DNA from 4 places in the Brevibacillus sp. FSL K6-6036 genome. Region 3 is predicted to be linked to each of the others. Evidence: riboswitches for the same ligand, from Rfam matches in the RefSeq annotation. Region 3 holds a riboswitch; each other region holds the start of a gene.
What was found. A riboswitch is a leader RNA that binds a small molecule or an ion and turns the genes downstream of it on or off. The one in region 3 is predicted to bind lysine.
Positions count from the first base shown of each region.

Region 1: linked by a shared signal. The riboswitch ahead of dapD (2,3,4,5-tetrahydropyridine-2,6-dicarboxylate N-acetyltransferase) and the one ahead of NST37_RS24555 (transporter substrate-binding domain-containing protein) in region 3 are both predicted to bind lysine.
Region 2: linked by a shared signal. The riboswitch ahead of NST37_RS07900 (aspartate kinase) and the one ahead of NST37_RS24555 (transporter substrate-binding domain-containing protein) in region 3 are both predicted to bind lysine.
Region 4: linked by a shared signal. The riboswitch ahead of NST37_RS05685 (amino acid permease) and the one ahead of NST37_RS24555 (transporter substrate-binding domain-containing protein) in region 3 are both predicted to bind lysine.

Region 1 is NZ_CP150173.1:3,296,174-3,300,901, reverse strand. It holds gene NST37_RS16585 (class I SAM-dependent methyltransferase) at 1-266, opposite strand, end outside; gene NST37_RS16580 (DUF1284 domain-containing protein) at 404-841, shown strand; gene NST37_RS16575 (hypothetical protein) at 897-1,109, shown strand; gene NST37_RS16570 (EcsC family protein) at 1,117-1,929, shown strand; gene NST37_RS16565 (GNAT family protein) at 2,055-2,603, opposite strand; lysine riboswitch at 2,799-2,983, shown strand; gene dapD (2,3,4,5-tetrahydropyridine-2,6-dicarboxylate N-acetyltransferase) at 3,074-3,784, shown strand; gene NST37_RS16555 (acetylornithine transaminase) at 3,799-4,728, shown strand, end outside.
Region 2 is NZ_CP150173.1:1,573,140-1,577,867, forward strand. It holds gene NST37_RS07890 (DUF2164 family protein) at 1-97, shown strand, start outside; gene uvrC (excinuclease ABC subunit UvrC) at 214-1,989, shown strand; lysine riboswitch at 2,084-2,271, shown strand; gene NST37_RS07900 (aspartate kinase) at 2,495-3,736, shown strand; gene NST37_RS07905 (DUF2507 domain-containing protein) at 3,918-4,364, opposite strand.
Region 3 is NZ_CP150173.1:5,055,404-5,060,131, reverse strand. It holds gene NST37_RS24565 (DUF418 domain-containing protein) at 1-645, opposite strand, end outside; gene NST37_RS24560 (hypothetical protein) at 1,117-1,395, shown strand; lysine riboswitch at 1,536-1,721, shown strand; gene NST37_RS24555 (transporter substrate-binding domain-containing protein) at 1,835-2,671, shown strand; gene NST37_RS24550 (amino acid ABC transporter permease) at 2,757-3,497, shown strand; gene NST37_RS24545 (amino acid ABC transporter ATP-binding protein) at 3,518-4,258, shown strand; gene NST37_RS24540 (DUF4367 domain-containing protein) at 4,513-4,728, opposite strand, start outside.
Region 4 is NZ_CP150173.1:1,091,129-1,095,856, reverse strand. It holds gene NST37_RS05690 (cadherin-like beta sandwich domain-containing protein) at 1-1,076, opposite strand, end outside; lysine riboswitch at 1,455-1,643, shown strand; gene NST37_RS05685 (amino acid permease) at 1,759-3,201, shown strand; gene NST37_RS05680 (aminotransferase) at 3,295-4,479, opposite strand; gene NST37_RS05675 (Lrp/AsnC family transcriptional regulator) at 4,476-4,728, opposite strand, start outside.

The sequences.
Region 1 (4,728 bases), 1.8 Mb from region 3:
TAAGTATGAGCGTCCGCAACATAAAAAGGAAGATGCGGATATTTTTTTCGCGCGGCATCGATCATTTCTTCAGAGAAGTCAATTCCGGTCGGTTTGGCCCCCATGCTCGCCAGCTCATGGGACAAGTCGCCCGTCCCGCACCCGATATCGAGGACAGACTCGCCCGGTTTCGCTTGAAGCCAATCCAGGATGCCTTTGCCAAAGGCGGAAACAAAGCTCATTTTCGTGTCGTACAATTGCGAATTCCATGAATGCGTATCAGTCATGTGAACCCCCTCCTTGCTTTGTTTTTAACAGCAAAAAGGGTATTAGTCAAATCTATAATAAGTATAAAAGTAATAGGAAATTTCTATTTGCATTTGCGAAACAATGCCTTCAGGCAGACGATAAGGGAGGATGAAGGATGGAACCAGTTGTTTTGCGCGGGCATCATTTGCTGTGTGTCCACGGTTTTCGCGGAATGGGATACAGTCCTGACTTTGTTGTCAAAATGGGGGAGATTGTAGAGAGAATCCGCGACAATGAGCAAGACTTTCCGATTCAAGTCGTAAAAGGATTCGATGAAACGTGTCAAGTCTGTCCTCATAAAGGATCGACGCGCTGCGAAGCGGCTCCTGATTCGGAGGAGCATGTCCAAACGCTGGATCAAAATGTGTTTCGGCACCTGGGAATCACGCCAGGGGAGGTTTATCTCAAGTCGGAACTCGTGCAAAGGACACGCGAGAGAGTATCCCCAGATGATTTGGCCCATTTATGCGAGGGGTGCTCGTGGTTATCCTACGGTGTCTGCAAGGAGGGAATAACCGAGCTTCGCAAAGGAAAAAACCCTGAACCTTCCTAATTTTTTCTGACGTGCTTCGAGGATTTGGGAAAGAAAGATCAGGGAGGGAACGGCAATGACGGAGGAAGAGTGGGGCATCCTCTACAAACTTGGCTTTCGCATGGAAGAAGGAAAAGTGAAACATCTCAAGCTGGGAGTCGTAAAAGAAATTGAGGATTTTTCGGGTTTTGATTCACTCTCGGAGTTGGAAGCATTCGCAAAGGAATGCTTGCGGACCCGATGCCTCGTAAACAAGCAGAAGAAACGCGATAAACGGCAAAGGGGTTGAACGGATCGTGGAGCTTGAAGATCGAGTGACACTAACCCGTAAGTTGGATGAGGTAAGGAAATGGGAATCAGACCAGAACGATCTGTGGTTTTGGGAAAAGCTTGGGCGCCTCCCCTTTGTCTTTCTAGACCGGATCACGCCAAACGTGGTGCGGGACAAACTTGGCACAGCCGTCGACGAACTGGTTGCCTTTTTGGAGAACGGAGGGAAGTACCTGGTACGTGAGCGGGATATCCACACCCGCTTTCAGGAAGCGTTCCCGAGGAAGGACGAGCAGTCGCTAGAAACGCTTCCGATCAATCAGCGTCCACTCGCGCAAATGGATAAAATCGCCGCAGAGCTGAGCGAGTCGCGTGCCACCTTTGCAGCCGTACAAGGAGCCACCACAGGCTTTGGCGGCATCTTTACGCTTGCAATCGACATTCCTCTGCTGCTGGGCACCTCGCTAAAGGTACTGCAGGAGATGGCGATTTGCTACGGCTATGATCCGCAGGACAAGCGGGAGCGGCTGTTTATTGTCAAATGTCTGCAGTTCGCTTCCTCGGATATTGTAGGAAAGCAGGCGATCCTGGAGGAGCTGTCTTCTTTCGACAATCCTTCCAAAGAGCGGGATGTACTCTCTCAGCTTCAGGGCTGGCGAGAGGTAGTGGTGACCTACACGGAAAATTTCGGGTGGAAAAAGCTGTTTCAGATCGTACCGGTCGCGGGAATGCTCTTCGGCGCTTATCTGAATCGCTCGTCTGTCCGTGACGTGGCGGAGACGGGCATGATGCTGTATCGCAAGAGAAGGATTCTCGAGCGGCTTGGCACGGAGGCGTAGCTGTAGTGTGAACAAAAGCCCAAATGGCCGAATCGGCCGAACAAATTGCCCAGCCAAACGCCGAACCGAATTATTGAACCGATTTTCTGAATTGCAACCGTCCAGATTAAGTGATGCTGCCGCTCCTACGTCGTCTCCAGCTCCTCGGCGGTAATGGCAAAGATCAGGTGATCCTCCCATTTACCGTTGATTTGCAAATAGCGAAGCGACAGTCCTTCTTCGCGAAATCGGTTTTTCGCAAGAACCTTGATCGAGCCTGTATTGCGCGGCATGACCGCAGCTTGAACCCGGTGAAGCTTTGCTTCGGTAAACGCAAATCGGATGACTTCTCCTACTGCTCTGGTCATTATTCCTTTGCCGTTATGAGATTGATCGAGGAAATAGCCGAGTGTAGCGTTTTGCCAGGCTCCGCGCACGATATTGGAGAGGTTGACGCGGCCGACGAGGGTTTGATCAGGGCCGACGAAAATGCCGAACGAATAGCCTGTCCCTTCGCGAAAGCTTCGCTCTGCCTCCTCCAACTGCTGGTACTGCGCTTCAATTGTGTAAAAAGAAGCGGGGCGGATGGGTTCAAAAGGCTGCAGAAATTGGTGGTTTTGTTGCCGCAAAGAGGCCAGGGCAGGGGCATCGCTTGCAGACAAGGGACGAACAAGAAACGCAGAAGGTGCAAACATCTTCAGGTTCAGCCTCCTATTCACATATAGGGTGGATGGAAAGTTTAGCATGAATCAGGACTGTTGAAAAGAGGGAAAAGGGAGTCGCTGACAATGCCGTCCAGCAGGAGCGGCCCACTCTCGATTCAACAGTTGCCACCGGGTACGGAATTTGGTACAGTACAGGGTAAGTAAAGCTGAACAATTGCATATTGCCTTCTAAATAGAGGCGCGCTGCGGATGAGTACTTCTTTTCATCAGGAATGGGGAAAGGGAAGAGGAGAAAAGGCCAAAGCGCCGAAGTTCTGGCCGCATCCCCATTGGCGGCAGGGCTGGGGTGCTCGTGAATAATGATCATCCTGTCATAGGAGAAGTTTCTCTTATGGAGCGCTATTTACGTTTGCTTGTCCGGTATCAAAAAGCAATGAGTATAGCGTTTGCACTCATTGCTTTTTCTACATTCATTTCAAGAAAAGTGGAGGAGAAGTACTGTGAACATGATGGATGCCAATGAAATTATCTCGTTTATTCAAAAAAGCGAAAAGAAAACGCCTGTAAAGGTATACCTCAAAGGGGATTTGGACGGCATCGACTTCGGTCCCAGCGCAAAAGCCTTTTTGAACGGCGGCACGGGAGTCGTTTTCGGGGAGTGGAAGGAAATCCAGCCTGTTCTGGAGCAGCATGCGGATAAAATCGCGGATTATGTAGTGGAGAGCGACCGCCGCAACTCTGCGATTCCGCTTTTGGATACAAAAAACATTCAGGCACGCATTGAGCCAGGCGCAATCATTCGCGACCAGGTGAGCATCGGCAACAACGCTGTCATCATGATGGGAGCTTCCATCAACATCGGAGCCGTCATCGGAGAAGGCACCATGATCGACATGAACGTCGTCGTCGGCGGACGCGGAACGATCGGGAAAAATTGCCACATCGGCGCAGGTGCTGTCATTGCCGGCGTGATCGAACCGCCATCTGCGTCTCCGGTCGTTATCGAAGACGATGTCGTGGTAGGAGCAAATGCGGTCATTTTGGAAGGGGTTCGCGTCGGAAAAGGCTCCGTTGTAGCCGCAGGAGCTGTCGTTATCGAGGACGTTCCGCCGAATGTGGTAGTAGCTGGTACGCCCGCACGCATTATCAAGCAAATCGACGAAAAGACACGCTCCAAGACGGAGATCAAGCAGGAGCTGAGACAGCTGTAAGGGAGAGGGTAGGCATGGACTGGCGTTCGCTTGATCAACAATACATCGTCTCTACGTACAAAAGACTGCCGATCGCTATCGCCAAGGGCGAGGGAAATTACCTCTACGACACGAATGGCAAGGGATATCTCGATTTGTTTACCGGACTTGCCGTAAACGTGCTCGGCCACTCTCACCCGCGGATTATTCAGGCCCTGCGGGAGCAAGGGGAGCAATTTTTGCACATCTCCAATATTTTCCTCAATCCCCCTGCGATCAAGCTGGCGCAGAGGCTGATCGAGCATACCATCCCGGGGAAAGTCTTCTTTACCAATTCCGGAGCAGAAGCGACCGAGGCGGCTATCAAGCTGATTCACAAATGGACGGCTGCCGAAGGTACGGGACGCTCAGGCATCGTGGTTCTGTCCAACAGCTTTCACGGCCGGACATTGGGAGCTCTTCGCCTGACCAGACAGCCTCACGTCTATCAGGATTTTCCTCAGCCCGATTTTCCGGTCTATGAGCTGAAGGCAGGAGACATTGATCAGCTTCGCGCTGTCTGTGAGGAACGCCGTCCTGCTGCCGTTTTGATGGAGCCGGTGCTGGGCTCGGGCGGTGTCGTCCCTCTGGCTGAAAGCTATTTGCAGGAAGTGGCGGCGATCTGCCAGGCGACAGGCACTTTGTTTGCAATGGATGAGATTCAGACAGGAATGGGACGGACAGGCAAATTATTCGCTTTTCAACACGCTGCTGTGACACCGGACCTCATTCTTTTTGCCAAAGGAGTAGGGGGCGGGCTTCCGCTCGGGGGTGTCATCGCAGGCGAAAAACTGCAAGACTTGTTCAAGCCGGGTGATCACGGCACCACGTTTGCGCCGTCACCGCTCTCTGCCGCCTTGGGGAATGCAGTTCTGGACGAACTGTTGGACGCAGCGTTCCAAAGTCAATTGCAGGATGTGACGCAA
Region 2 (4,728 bases), 1.7 Mb from region 3:
GGTTCAGTTGTATTTTCAGGATGAGCGGGGAGAAGAGCTGGGGCGTCTGGCCGCAGAGCAGATGCTTGATTTTTTTGTGAGGATTGCCGCAAGCTGATGCTGGAGCGGATGAGCGCTCTGGAGGATGATTTTTATACACTGGAACAACCGCTTGCCCAGCACCGCAGAAGCGGTCTATGAGAGTAGAGAGTACATGAAAGGGAGGGAGCAGCCGTGAACAGCTCCTTGAAAGACAAGCTGGCAGTCCTGCCGGATAAGCCGGGCTGCTACCTGATGAAGAACGAAGAGGGCGAAATTATTTACGTGGGCAAGGCCAAAGTGCTGAAAAACCGCGTTCGCTCCTATTTTACCGGAAGCCATGACGGCAAGACGCAGCTGTTGGTCAGCGAGATTGCCGATTTTGAATACATCGTCGTCTCTTCAGCGATCGAAGCGCTCATCCTGGAGTGCAATCTGATCAAAAAGCACAATCCGCGCTACAATGTCAAACTGATGGACGACAAGACGTACCCCTACATCAAGATCACCAACGAAGCGCAGCCGCGGCTGGAGATTACCCGCAAAGTGCTGAAGGACAAGGCACGTTACTTCGGTCCGTACGCGAACGCGGGCGCGGCTTCCGAGGTGAAAAAGCTGCTGGATCGACTCTACCCGCTGCGCAAGTGCAAAACGATGCCGAAGCAGGTCTGTCTCTACTACCATTTGGGACAATGTCTGGCGCCTTGTGTGTACGAGGTAGAGGCGGCGGAGAATCAGCGGCTGGTCGAGGAGATTGCCCGTTTTCTCGACGGCGGCCACGAGGAAATGAAAAAGCAGTTGACGGAGAAAATGCAGCAGGCGGCGGAGAATATGGAGTTTGAACGGGCCAAGGAGTACCGTGACCAGATCCGCAGCATCGAGGCGGTCATGGAGAAGCAAAAGGTGACCTTCACCGATACGGTCGACCGCGACATCATCGGATTTTCTGTAGAGAAAGGCTGGATGTGCGTCCAGGTTTTCTATATGAGGCAAGGCAAAATGATTGAGCGGGATACGACCTCTTTTCCTTACTACGGCGGCGAAAAAGAGGATTTCATGTCCTACGTCAGCCAGTTTTACTTTGACAAGCAGAATGCCCTCCCCCGGGAAATCCTGCTGCCGGAGGAAAGCGATCCGGAGCTGCTCGCCGAGTGGCTGGGCGTGAAGGTGCATGCGCCGAAGCGCGGCAAAAAGCGGGAGCTGGTGCAGATGGCCAGCGAGAATGCCCGCATCGCCCTGCAGGAGAAATTTGCGCTCATGTCCAAGGACGATGCCCGGACGATTCAGGCTGTGCACAATCTGGGCCATATTCTCGGGATCGGAACCCCGCACCGGATCGAAGCGTTTGACAACTCCAACATTCAGGGGACAGAGCCGGTCTCTGCGATGGTCGTGTTTACGGATGGACGCCCGGACAAAAAAGAGTACCGGAAATTCAAGATCAAAAGCGTCGAGGGGCCGGATGACTACGGCTCGATGCGCGAGGTAGTCCGGCGCCGGTACACGCGCCTGCTGAAGGAAAACCAGACGCTGCCCGACCTGATCGTAATTGACGGAGGCAAAGGACAGATCAGCGCTGCGATGGATGTGCTGGAAAATGAATTGGGGCTCTACATCCCGGTATGCGGTCTGGCCAAGGATGAAAAGCACAAGACTGCCCAGCTCCTCTATGGGAATCCGCCCGAGCCGGTCGAGCTGAAGCGGGACAGCTATGAGTTTTACCTGCTCCAGCGCGTGCAGGATGAGGTCCACCGATTTGCGATTACGTTTCACCGGCAGGCCCGGACAAAGACGATGCTCTCTTCCCAGTTGGACGACATTCCCGGCATCGGCGAAAAACGGCGCAAGCTTCTGTTCCAGCATTTTGGTTCGCTGAAAAAGATGAAAGAGGCGACTGTCGAGGATTTCAGGCAGCTCGGGATTGGCGACAAGCTGGCCCGGGAGATTATCGCCCATCTCAGGAAGATGTGAGCTGAGAAATTGTTCAAAATAATATTTGAACCGTTGCCTTTTGCGTGATATAATCCCTTTCAAACAGAATATGTAACCTCACTTCCCTTTATTGGAGTGAGGTAGAGGCGCGAAAACCATGAGTACCACCCTGAGATCGGGATCGTTGACGGGTAGCGGAAAGGGGGATTCGCCGAAGTACGGAGGGAAGACCCGCTTCCTTGCGTGCTGGGCCTGTGTTGAACAAATACAGGACTGTCATCCGAGCAATACCCCATTGCCGGATGGAGAGCTATCTCACGAGTCTGCTGCGTGTAGATGACAGGGGCTGTACTGTCATGCTTTGTGCCAGCGGCTTGCGTGGTCCAGGGAAGGAGGAACCGATATTGTCTATTACGTAGGCAACGGCAGGTATTTTCCTTGTCGTTGCCTTTTTTGATAAGGAAAAGACTCATGCAACGTTTCGTTTCGACAGAGAATATCCATAGAGACATTGGTCTATTCAAGGAAAAGGGAGAGAAGCCGCATGGGGTTGATCGTGCAGAAATACGGAGGGACCTCCGTTGGTAGCATTGAACGCATTTTTCGAGTAGCAGACCGGATTATTGAATATAAAAAAGCGGGCCATGATATGGTCATTGTCGTATCCGCGATGGGCAAGTCGACAGATGTGCTGGTGGATATGGCCAAACAAATTTCCGCCTACCCTTCGGAGCGCGAGATGGATATGCTCTTGGCGACAGGTGAACAGGTCTCCATCGCACTTTTGTCCATGGCTCTGCATCAGCGCGGCTATGACGCCATTTCTCTCACCGGCTGGCAGGCTGGTGTCACAACAGAAGCGATCCACAGCAAAGCGCGGATCACGGAAATCAAAACCGAGCGGATTCAAAAGGAACTGGCCCGGGGACGTGTCGTCATTGTGGCAGGGTTTCAAGGGGTCAGTGCCGAAGGAGAAATAACCACATTGGGACGAGGCGGTTCCGATACTTCTGCCGTAGCGCTTGCAGCCGGCCTGAATGCCGACAGATGCGAGATCTTTACGGATGTGGCCGGCGTGTATACGGCCGATCCGCGGGTCGTTCCGTCCGCGCAAAAGCTGGACAGTATCTCATATGACGAAATGCTGGAGCTGGCCAATCTGGGGGCCGGTGTTCTTCACCCGCGCTCTGTGGAAGCGGCCAAAACATACAAAGTGCGGCTCGTCGTCCGATCCAGTTTTACGGCTGAAGAAGGTACGTACGTAGAGGAGGTTGCCAATATGGAAACAGGAAGAGTAGTAAGCGGCGTGGCACATGATGAAGATGTGGCAAAACTGACGGTCGTGGGCATGCCTGCGCGAGTGGGAACCCTGTCCCGCCTCTTCAATACGCTGGCTGACAACCAGGTAAACGTAGACATCATTATCCAAAGCTCCTATGATGCGGACGTGACGAACATCTCGTTCACGGTGGCTGCCAGCGACCTGCCAAAAGCGCTGGAAACCCTCTCCTCCAATCAGGCAGAGCTTGGCTTTGAAAAAGTCGATCATGAAGAGGGCCTGACCAAGGTATCGATCGTCGGTGCCGGCATGGTGAACAATCCGGGGGTTGCCGCCGAGATGTTCCGCGTCTTGGCCGAGCAGGACATCACGATCAAAATGGTATCCACCTCCGACATCAAGGTTTCTTGCGTGATTCCCGCAGAACTTACGGAACTGGCAGTTCGCAGCTTGCATACGGCCTACGGCTTGGACGTAAGCGAAGAAGCCGTGGTGCACAGTTTGTAAGCACAACCACATACAAGAGTCGCCTCCCCCCTTTTCGTTGAAGAGGGGGGTTAAATATGACCGTCTGGCTGTTCATTGCAGCGAGGCGCATTTGATTCCATTTTCCTGTTTCTTCTATATAAATATAGGGAAGCTGATCCGGGACTTTTGTTCAGGTGATGGCACCAGAAGAATCACGCATTCAAACAGCCAAAGAGATCAAGACGCTCCCCTTCTCGGCCAGCTCCATTCGCACCTCCGGCTCCCTGCCCTGCCACCTGTTGACGGCTCCGGCAATGATTCCGCATTCCAGGGCCAGAGAGCGCAAAATTCGTTCAGGCGGCATGTATGAAAAAATCGTGTGCGTCAATCGATATCGATAATGACGCTCTCCCTCCTCCAGGACATCCAGCTTGCCGAGGCCCAGCCTGATAAAAGGCATGACGAGGCCCGCTGCGGACTGGATCGGAATCTGACGGCCAATGTCTTTTCCCAGCCAGTGGAGAATGGCTTGCTCGCTTTCTCCCAAAAGAGTGCTTGTCAGTTTTTCGCGAAGCAGATGATAGCCCAGGTAGGGCATGTGAATGCGTTCGATGTCGGTAATGACACGGGAGGGGAGCAGTGCCCCGAGTTGTTCCTGTTCTTTCACCGGGATGCCTCCTTTTCTAGCACAGGCGGCCGGTGCTTGTCCCTTTTTGCAAAGGTTTTGCACCGAGGCCTGCGAGAGAATGCGGTCTGGTTTGTTACTTGATATAGTAGTATGAGAAAGAGAAGCGGGATATGACAGATTCATAGAAAATAGCAAATTTTTTTAGTCCATTCTAAAAATAGAATTAGTCTATTCATTGTCTTGACGCTCTATAAAGACAGGAGTACAATTGGTTTTGGTCAACGTTTTGCCCAACTTTTTTCCGTATTCCGACACAATTTGCCACGCCCAGGGAGAAAGTCGCCCTTCGATTATGTGTAACCATGGTGGCAATGGGTTAGGATAGTGGAGAAAAGCTCTATGA
Region 3 (4,728 bases):
AAATAAAAAGACATTCATGGGAATCGTGAAGATCGCTTCCAATCTAAGCGGGACGAAATGAGACAGGCGATAATGGACTTGCTGCAGCCAAGAGCCGTCTCTATAAAGAGCGATGACTTCGTCAGAACCGCGCAGTGTCATATTGGCATCAATCAGACTAATCACCAGGATCCCCAGGATGGCAGTTGCATGCAGGCTTCCAAGCACTTTCATCGTTATGGATATCAAGCGGTCGCCGCCTTTGACGATGTAGGCGACGATCATTGCAGTTATGCCATAGCTCATTAAGATGTCATACTCCATGACCAGGGTAAAATGCAGCAAGCCTTCCAGGAATAAAAGCGAGGATACCCAAATATAGATTCCAGGCCAAGCGTTCCCTTTGCGAATGGCTTGCTGATATTTTAGCTCAAGTCCAACTCCAAACATGATTGTCAACAATCCCAGCAGCTTCCCGTTGACGAGAAATAACACGATCATCCTGATGAGATCGTCTTTTGCCCACCACCCAGAATAATCATATGTCGTAAGGTAGGTAAGATCCCCCAAATGGGCGAAAATCCATATGTTTGTCCCTAACGTCCCGAGGATTGCAAAGCCTCGCAGAATATCAAGAAGACGGATTCTTTCTTTGCGTTGTTCCATATCCCTCACCCTTTTGCGTATGAATTTCATGTAGTCTTAGTGTAGCCATGAAAAGAGCGAGGGAACATTCACACCTGTAAAGAGATGTTTATGACTCGTGTCATAAAGTTTGTAACAAGCAATCAAATCAAGCCGTTTGCTGGTCGGCCTCAGCTGGTGGAATTGGCTCAAGGCTGTTTTCCAAGGGACAGGAAGAGGATGGGAGTCCCCGCTATGGTAAGTAACAAATGATAAAATACGGGTGATGCTATGTTTATAAGGAGATTGGTACCGTTCGTCGTCTGTTTCCTGCTGGCTGCTTGTGCGAGCTCTACTGTAAGCATTGATAAAATAAAAAAACTGAGCTTTCAAGTATTCTTACCGGAGTCTCTGCCGGATGGTTATACTGAACAAAAAACGCTCTTGGATCTAAATGAAGGGTCTCTCTTAATCTCGTACGTAAACAGCGATACGTACATTGAACTTCTGCAAATGAAGAAATCAACATACGACTACCATCCGATGATCGAGTGGTACGCAAATAAAGGCAACAGTCAGAAATCCGATGATCGGTTTGAGATAGTCGGCAATTATGTGGTCGATATGGATAATTCGTTAAACAAACAAGGTGTGTGGGAAGCAGTATTTCTGCCGAAACAAGACTTGGACAGTCAGACGAAATACAACGAGCTTCGCTATTATCATCTGCAGTCAAACAGCAACGAAGAAGAGCGGAAAACATTCATGGAGAGCCTCGCCCCCATACATTGATGAGAGGAATAAGTCTTTTTGCGCATACAGGAACGCAAAAAATAGTCTGCCAGCATCATTTGGAGAAAAGACCCAGGTTGACAGAATTAACATAACATTGTAAACTCAAAAACATAATTGAATATGGACCTCACTTAAAACAGTGAGGTAGAGGTTGCGATATTTAACAGTCCTTGGCGGAGTTCGAGAAAGCGTTGATGCCAGGGAGAAGGAAATGTCGCCGAAGCTTGCAATATTTCTCGGTATTGCATTGCTGGGTCTGCAGTTAAGAGCTGCAGGACTGTCTCAATAAATGACCCGATTTATTGAGTTGTGCTATCTCATCTGGGAAAAGAGAGGTATTTGGGCAACTATGTTTGTAGTGCGACCTGAGTCTATCTCAGGTCGCTTTTTGCATTTTTTCAGCCAAAAAACCAGAAGCCAAAGGAGAAAATGAACCATGAAAAAACAGTCATCATTCATAGCTATGTTTCTATCCGCTGTACTTTTGCTCGCAGGATGTGGGGCAGGCGGAGGCAGCTCGCAATCTGCCTCAACCGATGAGGGAACATTCAAGGTAGGGATGGAAGCGGGATACGCTCCGTTCAACTGGACCCAAATGGACGATTCCAACGGTGCTGTGAAAATCGACGGCAATGCGGAGTACGCAGGCGGATACGATGTAGAAATTGCGAAAAAGATTGCGGATGGCCTGGGCAAAAAATTGGTCATCGTGAAAACGGAGTGGGATGGCCTTGTTCCTGCATTAACCTCCGGCAAAATCGATGCGATCATTGCAGGGATGTCTCCAACTGCAGAGCGCAAACAAACGATCGATTTCTCGGACAACTACTATAAATCCAATTTGGTCATGGTCGTGAAAAAAGGCGGAAAATACGAGAACGCTACTTCCATCCAGGATTTCAAAGGGGCAAAAGTGACTGCCCAATTGAATACATTCCACTATTCCGTGATCAATCAAATCGAGGGCGTCGTTCAAGAGCCTGCGATGGACAACTTCCCGGCGATGCGCGTAGCGCTTGAATCCGGAATGATCGACGGTTACGTCTCTGAGCGTCCGGAAGCCGTCAGTGCCTCCACGGCCAACCCGAACTTTGCCATGGTCGAGTTTACGGATGGATTTACGACCTCGGAAGATGATACGGCCATCGCTGTCGGCGTGAAAAAAGACAGTGAATGGACGAAAAAAATCAATGAGATTTTATCCGGCATTTCGGAGGAAGAGCGTACCAGGATCATGGATACAGCCATCAAAAATCAACCAGCAGCACAATAATCGCTTGCGAACCGGCTGCATCTCCATGCAGTCGGTTTTATGCGCATAGGGCAGGGGAGCTTCCCTGCATGAACGGAGGAGAACGATGAGCTTCGAGTGGATTGTAAAAATCATTTCCGAAAACTGGCCCATGTTCCTTCGCGGAGCGGGAATGACCCTATTCATCGCTTTGCTCGGAACGATTTTGGGAGCCATCATTGGCCTATTGATCGGGCTTATCCGGACGATCCCCGTTCCGGAGCGGGGAGCCAAAAGGGCGATTTTGAAAGCAGTCAATGCCATTCTAGCTACGTATATCGAATTTTTCCGGGGAACACCGATGATTGTGCAGGCGATGGTCATCTACTACGGTTCCGCCTTGGCGTTCGGGGTTGATATGGACCGGATTCTGGCCGCCGTTTTCGTCGTGTCGATTAATACGGGAGCGTACATGGCCGAGATTGTTCGCGGCGGGATTATTTCGATTGACAAGGGACAGTTTGAAGCAGCCCATGCGATTGGGATGAATCACGTGCAAACGATGATGAATGTCGTGCTGCCGCAAGTGATTCGCAATATCCTGCCGGCAACGGGGAACCAGTTTGTCATCAATATCAAGGATACTTCCGTACTCAATGTCATTTCGGTCACCGAATTGTATTTCACGACCAAATCGATTGCCGGGAATAACTTCAGATATTTCGAGTCCTTTTTTGTTGCGTGTGTGATGTATTTCATCATGACCCTGATCGTCACGAAAATTTTGCGCTATTTCGAAAGAAAGCTGGAAGGCCCGGACAATTACGCCGTAATGGCGAATCCCGTGCAGGCAGAAGGCAAGAAATAATCGAGGAAGGAGGCGAGCATATGGAGGCCATCATAGAAATTAAACACGTCAACAAATACTTTGGCAGTCACGAGGTATTAAAGGACATCGATTTTTCGGTCAAAAAAGGAGAAGTCGTTACGATTATCGGTTCCTCCGGATCGGGCAAATCAACGCTGCTTCGATGCATCAATCTATTGGAAAAGCCGAGCGGCGGGGAAATTATGTATAAGGGTGAAAACATTTTAGACGAGAAGCACGACATTTTCACCTACCGCCGAAAGCTGGGCATGGTATTCCAGCAGTTTAACCTGTTCAATAATCACAATGTGCTGAGCAATTGCGTGGTCGGGCAAGTAAAGGTGTTAAAGCGATCCAAGGATGAAGCTGAAAAAGTCGCGATGAAGTATCTCAAAATTGTCGGGATGGACAAGTATGTGAACGCCAGGCCGAATCAATTGTCGGGCGGGCAAAAGCAGCGCGTGGCCATTGCGCGGGCTCTTTCCATGGAGCCGGATGTGATGCTGTTCGATGAACCGACATCGGCGCTTGACCCGGAAATGGTGGGCGAGGTGCTGAAGGTGATGAAGCAGCTTGCCGAATCCGGTCTGACGATGTTGATCGTCACGCATGAAATGGAGTTCGCAAAGGAAGTCTCCGATCGCGTGGTCTTTATGGACAAGGGAGTCATCGCAGAGGAAGGAAGTCCCGAGCAAATTTTCAACCATCCGACTCAAGAGCGGACGAGAGAATTCTTGAAGCGGACGTTGCGCAGCTCCTGAGTGTCCGATACGTTTCGGAATGTTGATACGTTCCAGAGTGTCTGATACGTTGCTGAGCGGTGAGCGTCTCCTGCACGCGCATCATTATAAAAAGAACGCAGTGAAGGCAGTTTTTACGCCAAAAGCCAGGTTCCTCCGGTGAGGGAGCCTGGCTTTTCGTATTTGTTATCACATTTGGCAAGTTCATGTAAAGAAAACACTTATCGCGCCCGTTCTCCGGGGACATTGATTACGCACAAGACCAGGAGGCAAGTTTACAGCGACTCGGCCATCTTCTTTAGCTCATCAATGGGGGCGTTCGCTTTCAGGCTATACACAACGCCGTCTTTTTCCCATACCAATACCGGGAGCTGTTTTAATTCAGGATGCATAAAGCTTGTCAGGGGTGCCGTTCCGACGAAGGCAGTTCCTTGGCCAAGTTGAACAGGCTTCATGTCTGCGGTATCCTCTTTCGAGAGAGCTCTCTTTTC
Region 4 (4,728 bases), 1.2 Mb from region 3:
TTTACCGTCAGATTTTGCAGGTAGGCGTTGTCGCTTGGCTGCGGGGCGAGCTGAAAGTCCAGTATAGCGGTGTCTCCTGCCTCAAAGTTTTCAATCAGCTTGAGCTGCGGGATGTACCCGTCCTTGGCCGCTTCCACAGAGACCAGACCTGCGGGGACATCCTGGAGGATGTACTCGCCTTTCGCATTCGTCACTGCCGAAACAATTCCCCCGGCAGATACGACAGCACCCGCGAGCGGCTTGGGAGGCGAGCCCGAATCCGTAACCTTGCCTTTGATCGTACCGGTGTGCTTGTACTCTCCGAGATTGATCAGCAGCTTGACAAAATCGATGGCTGCGCCGTCTCCGTACGGATTTCGCGTCGTCTTGTCATCGAGAAGGATGGTCAGGCTTCCGTCCTTCAAGAGCGGCAGGTATTCATCCGGAATTTGGACGCTGATCAGCTTTCCGATCGGCCCATGCTGGTTGAGCGAGTTGATAACGTTCTCCAGAAACGGCGCCCGGACGCCGTTCAGCTCGGCTGTATATTTGACCCGCCCCGGATACTTCCGCGGCTGATAGTCATTGATGAACATCTGGAGAATGGCCCCTTCGATCGGGGTGTTTTTCGTGTCAAAGGTTACCTTGATGGGAACGACCGGATTGGCTGTCTTGCTGTAATTGTTTCGGGTATAGCCGTCCGCCACATGATCATTGGCATCATTTTTGGGGTTCCGCAAATCCGGATATTGAAAGGAGCTGATCACCATCAGCTGGTCCGTTCCTGCCGGATCGGTCGGCTGGTGAGTTACTTTCGGATATGGGGCCCCTGTGCTTTTTCCCGAAAATGGATCGTAGCCGTTCGGCCAGCCTCCGCCCAGATTGTCGATATCCCCGACCCGGACCATCAGATCGGCCTCTGTCGTATCGTACTTTACGGCATACGGCTTGGACCAATCCCCGTTTAACGGATCGTTCGTGCGATTTACCGCCGACGCAGCCATAGCAGGACTGCTTGTCCATTCCAGCGAAAAACCGGTAAAGCAGATCAGAAATGCGAGGCACATCAAAAACAGTCGATGCAGACTCCGCTTCATGAAAACGGCTCACCTCTTTCCTTTATTTGCGTTCGAGCTGTGCAGTGTCTTTGAAGGGAAGACATCTAACATTCCTAATTATGGTACTATTTTACCATGAATAAAGACTCAGATGACTAGATGGTTTTTGTAGCATCTGTTACACATTTTTTTGCAGCCTGCGATCCCATTAGCTGTCATATCCACACCATAATCTTCATACTGTCAGAGCATGGCCCTCTTTTCCTTCGTACCCTTCTCCAGCTTCGATAAACCAAAAATAATAGACCGTCGCGATGTCCCGGACCTCACTGCCACAAAATCACACTTGATTTTAAAGGAAAAACCCATATACTTGAACCATAACATAATCTCATAGCAATTATCCTCATCAGACACGATGAGGATAGAGGTCGCGGCTTTTATATTATTCTGTACGAGATCCAGAGAAGATTGATGACTCCAGAAGAAGGAAAAGCTGCCGAAGTCTGCCGTGTATTCTCTGTACACACAGGCTGGGGCTGTACCCGACAAGGGACAGAACTGTCACGTTTGCCAGCCGAGCAAGCGTGGTGTGCTATCTTCCGTGAAGGCTTGGTGGGGATTGGATCATACCGCCCTTTTGCCGTTTTTGGCTTGTGGTGGTATTTTTATTTCCGGCCTTCCTTCCCGCAAATCAAGAGAAAGGTCGTGTTTTTATTTTATGTCTTCCAATCAATTGCAACGCGGATTGAAAGCCCGTCACTTGACGATGATCGCCATCGGCGGATCGATCGGTACCGGACTTTTCCTGGCGAGCGGCGGCTCCATTCACTCTGCCGGTCCGGGCGGTGCTTTGGTTGCCTATATAGCGATCAGCCTGATGGTCTTTTTCCTGATGACGAGCCTCGGTGAGATGGCGGCGTTCATGCCGGTATCCGGCTCCTTCAGCACTTATGCGTCCAAATTTGTCGATCCGTCCCTCGGCTTCGCGCTCGGATGGAATTACTGGTACAACTGGGCGATCACGATTGCCGTCGAGCTTTCAGCCGGTGCGCTCATCATGAAATACTGGTTCCCGGACACGCCGTCCATTCTCTGGAGCGCGCTTTTCCTCGTCCTTATGTTTGGCTTAAATATGTTATCAGTAAAAGGATACGGCGAATCCGAATATTGGTTTTCCTTGATCAAAGTAAGTACGGTCATCATCTTTATCATCGTCGGCGTATTGATGATTTTTGGCATTATGGGCGGCGAAGCAGTCGGCTTCCACAACTTTACCAAGGGAGATGCGCCGTTCAGCGGCGGCTTTATGGCGATGCTCGGCGTCTTCATGATCGCCGGCTTTTCCTTCCAGGGAACCGAGCTGGTCGGGATTGCCGCAGGCGAGAGCGAGGACCCGGCCCGCAACATTCCGAAAGCCATCAAGCAAATCTTTTGGCGCATCCTGCTGTTCTATATTTTTGCGATCTTCGTCATCGGGATGCTGATCCCGTACGACAATCCGAATCTCATAAACAGCGACATTACGGACATTGCAGTCAGCCCGTTCACGCTGGTGTTTGAAAAAGCGGGGTTTGCCTTTGCCGCTTCTGTCATGAACGCCGTCATTTTGACATCCGTCCTCTCGGCGGGCAACTCCGGGATGTACGCGTCTACGCGGATGCTGTATGTTCTCGCCAAAGAAGGAAGAGCTCCCAAGCTTTTTGCCAAAGTGAACAGCCGTGGCGTGCCGACCAACGCCCTCCTGCTGACAACGCTTATCGGGATGTTTGCCTTTCTGTCCTCGCTGTTCGGGGATGGCACCGTCTACGTCTGGCTCTTGAATGCTTCCGGGATGTCCGGCTTTATCGCCTGGCTCGGGATTGCGGTGAGCCACTACCGCTTCCGCAAGGCGTATCTGGCACAAGGCTACGATCTGAAGCAACTGCCTTACCGGGCGAAATGGTTCCCGTTTGGACCGATCCTCGCCTTCATCATCTGCCTCATCGTCGTGCTTGGCCAAAACTACACCGCCTTTACCGGCGAGACGATCGACTGGGGCGGCGCACTTGTATCGTACATCGGCCTGCCGCTCTTCATCCTCGTCTGGCTGGGCTACAAATACACGAAAAAAACCAAGGTCGTTCCGCTGCACAAAGTGGATTTGACCAACGAGCAATCATAAGCGGCGGCTCTCCTGCTCTCCTGCAATGATGTGCTCACCATCCAACAGGCAAGGCCGGGATCAGCTCCCGGCCTTTTTCCATGCACGCCAATCTTATTTGGCAGAAACCTTTTGGACAAAACGTCCCATCCGCTCCAGCGCCTTTTGCAGCTGTTCCAGCGAAGTCGCATAGGAGCAGCGAATATGGCCCTTGCCGCAGTCGCCAAACACATCACCCGGCACCACTGCCACCTTTTCCTCCATCAGCAGGCGTTCGGCAAATTCGGCTGCCTCCAGGCCCGTAGAGCGAATGGAAGGAAACGCGTAGAAGGCTCCCTCCGGCTCATGGCAGGCCAGGCCGATGTCCTGAAACCCTTGAACGACGAAATTGCGGCGCTGACGGTAGCTCTCCACCATCCGCTCCATGTCTGCCTGTCCGTGACGCAGCGCTTCCAAGGCAGCCATTTGAGCCATTACCGGCGCGCACAGCATCGTGTACTGATGGATTTTCAGCATCCCCGCAAGCAGGTCGGGAGAAGCGCAGACATAGCCGAGCCGCCATCCCGTCATCGCAAATGCCTTGGAAAAGCCGGAAATCAAGATCGTCCGGTCCTTCATCCCCGGCAGAGCCGCGATGCTGTCGTGCATTCTTCCATAGGTCAGCTCGGCGTAAATCTCGTCGGAGATGACCAGCAGATCCTGCTTTTCAATCACCGGAAGCAGCTTGCTCCACTCCTCGGCAGTCATCGTGCTGCCCGTCGGGTTGTTCGGGTAGCAGAAGATAATCGCTTTGGTCCGCGGGCTGATGTGGGCTTCCAGCTCCTCCGGCGTCAGCTTGAATTGCTGCTCAGCGTTCGTCCGCAGGAAGACAGGCTCCCCGCCAGCCAGCCGGATAACCGGCTCGTATGATACGTAGCAGGGCTCGACCACCAGCACCTCGTCGCCCGGGTCGATGATGGCGCGCAGCGCGATGTCAATCGCTTCACTGGCCCCGACAGTGATCAGCATTTCTGTCTCCGGATGATACGAAACAAAGAAGCGCTCCTCCAGGTATTTGTGAATTTCTTTTCTGAGCTCCAACAGCCCGGCATTGGACGTGTAGGCCGTATAGCCCCGCTCCAGCGATGAGATGCATGCTTCCCGGACACGCCAAGGAGTGACAAAGTCCGGCTCCCCTACGCCGAGCGAGATGACGCCCTCCATCGAAGCCGCCAGATCAAAGAAGCGGCGGATGCCGGACGGCTTGAGCGAAGCAACAGTTTGCGACAGGCGGTTTCGTAACACAGTGTGCTGACTCATGGGGTGACCACCATCCTGCGGTCCTCATCCCGGTCCTCAAACTGGATGCCGTCATGCTTGTATCTTTTCAAAATAAAGTGCGTCGCTGTCGATACGACCGAATCCATCGTCGCCAGCTTCTGCGAAACGAATGCAGCCACTTCCCGCATCGTTTTGCCCTCCAGCACGACAGACAAATCGTAGCTGGCTCCGGACATCAGGTAGACAGCCTGGACCTCAGGAAAGCGACAGATGCGATCCGCCACCTCG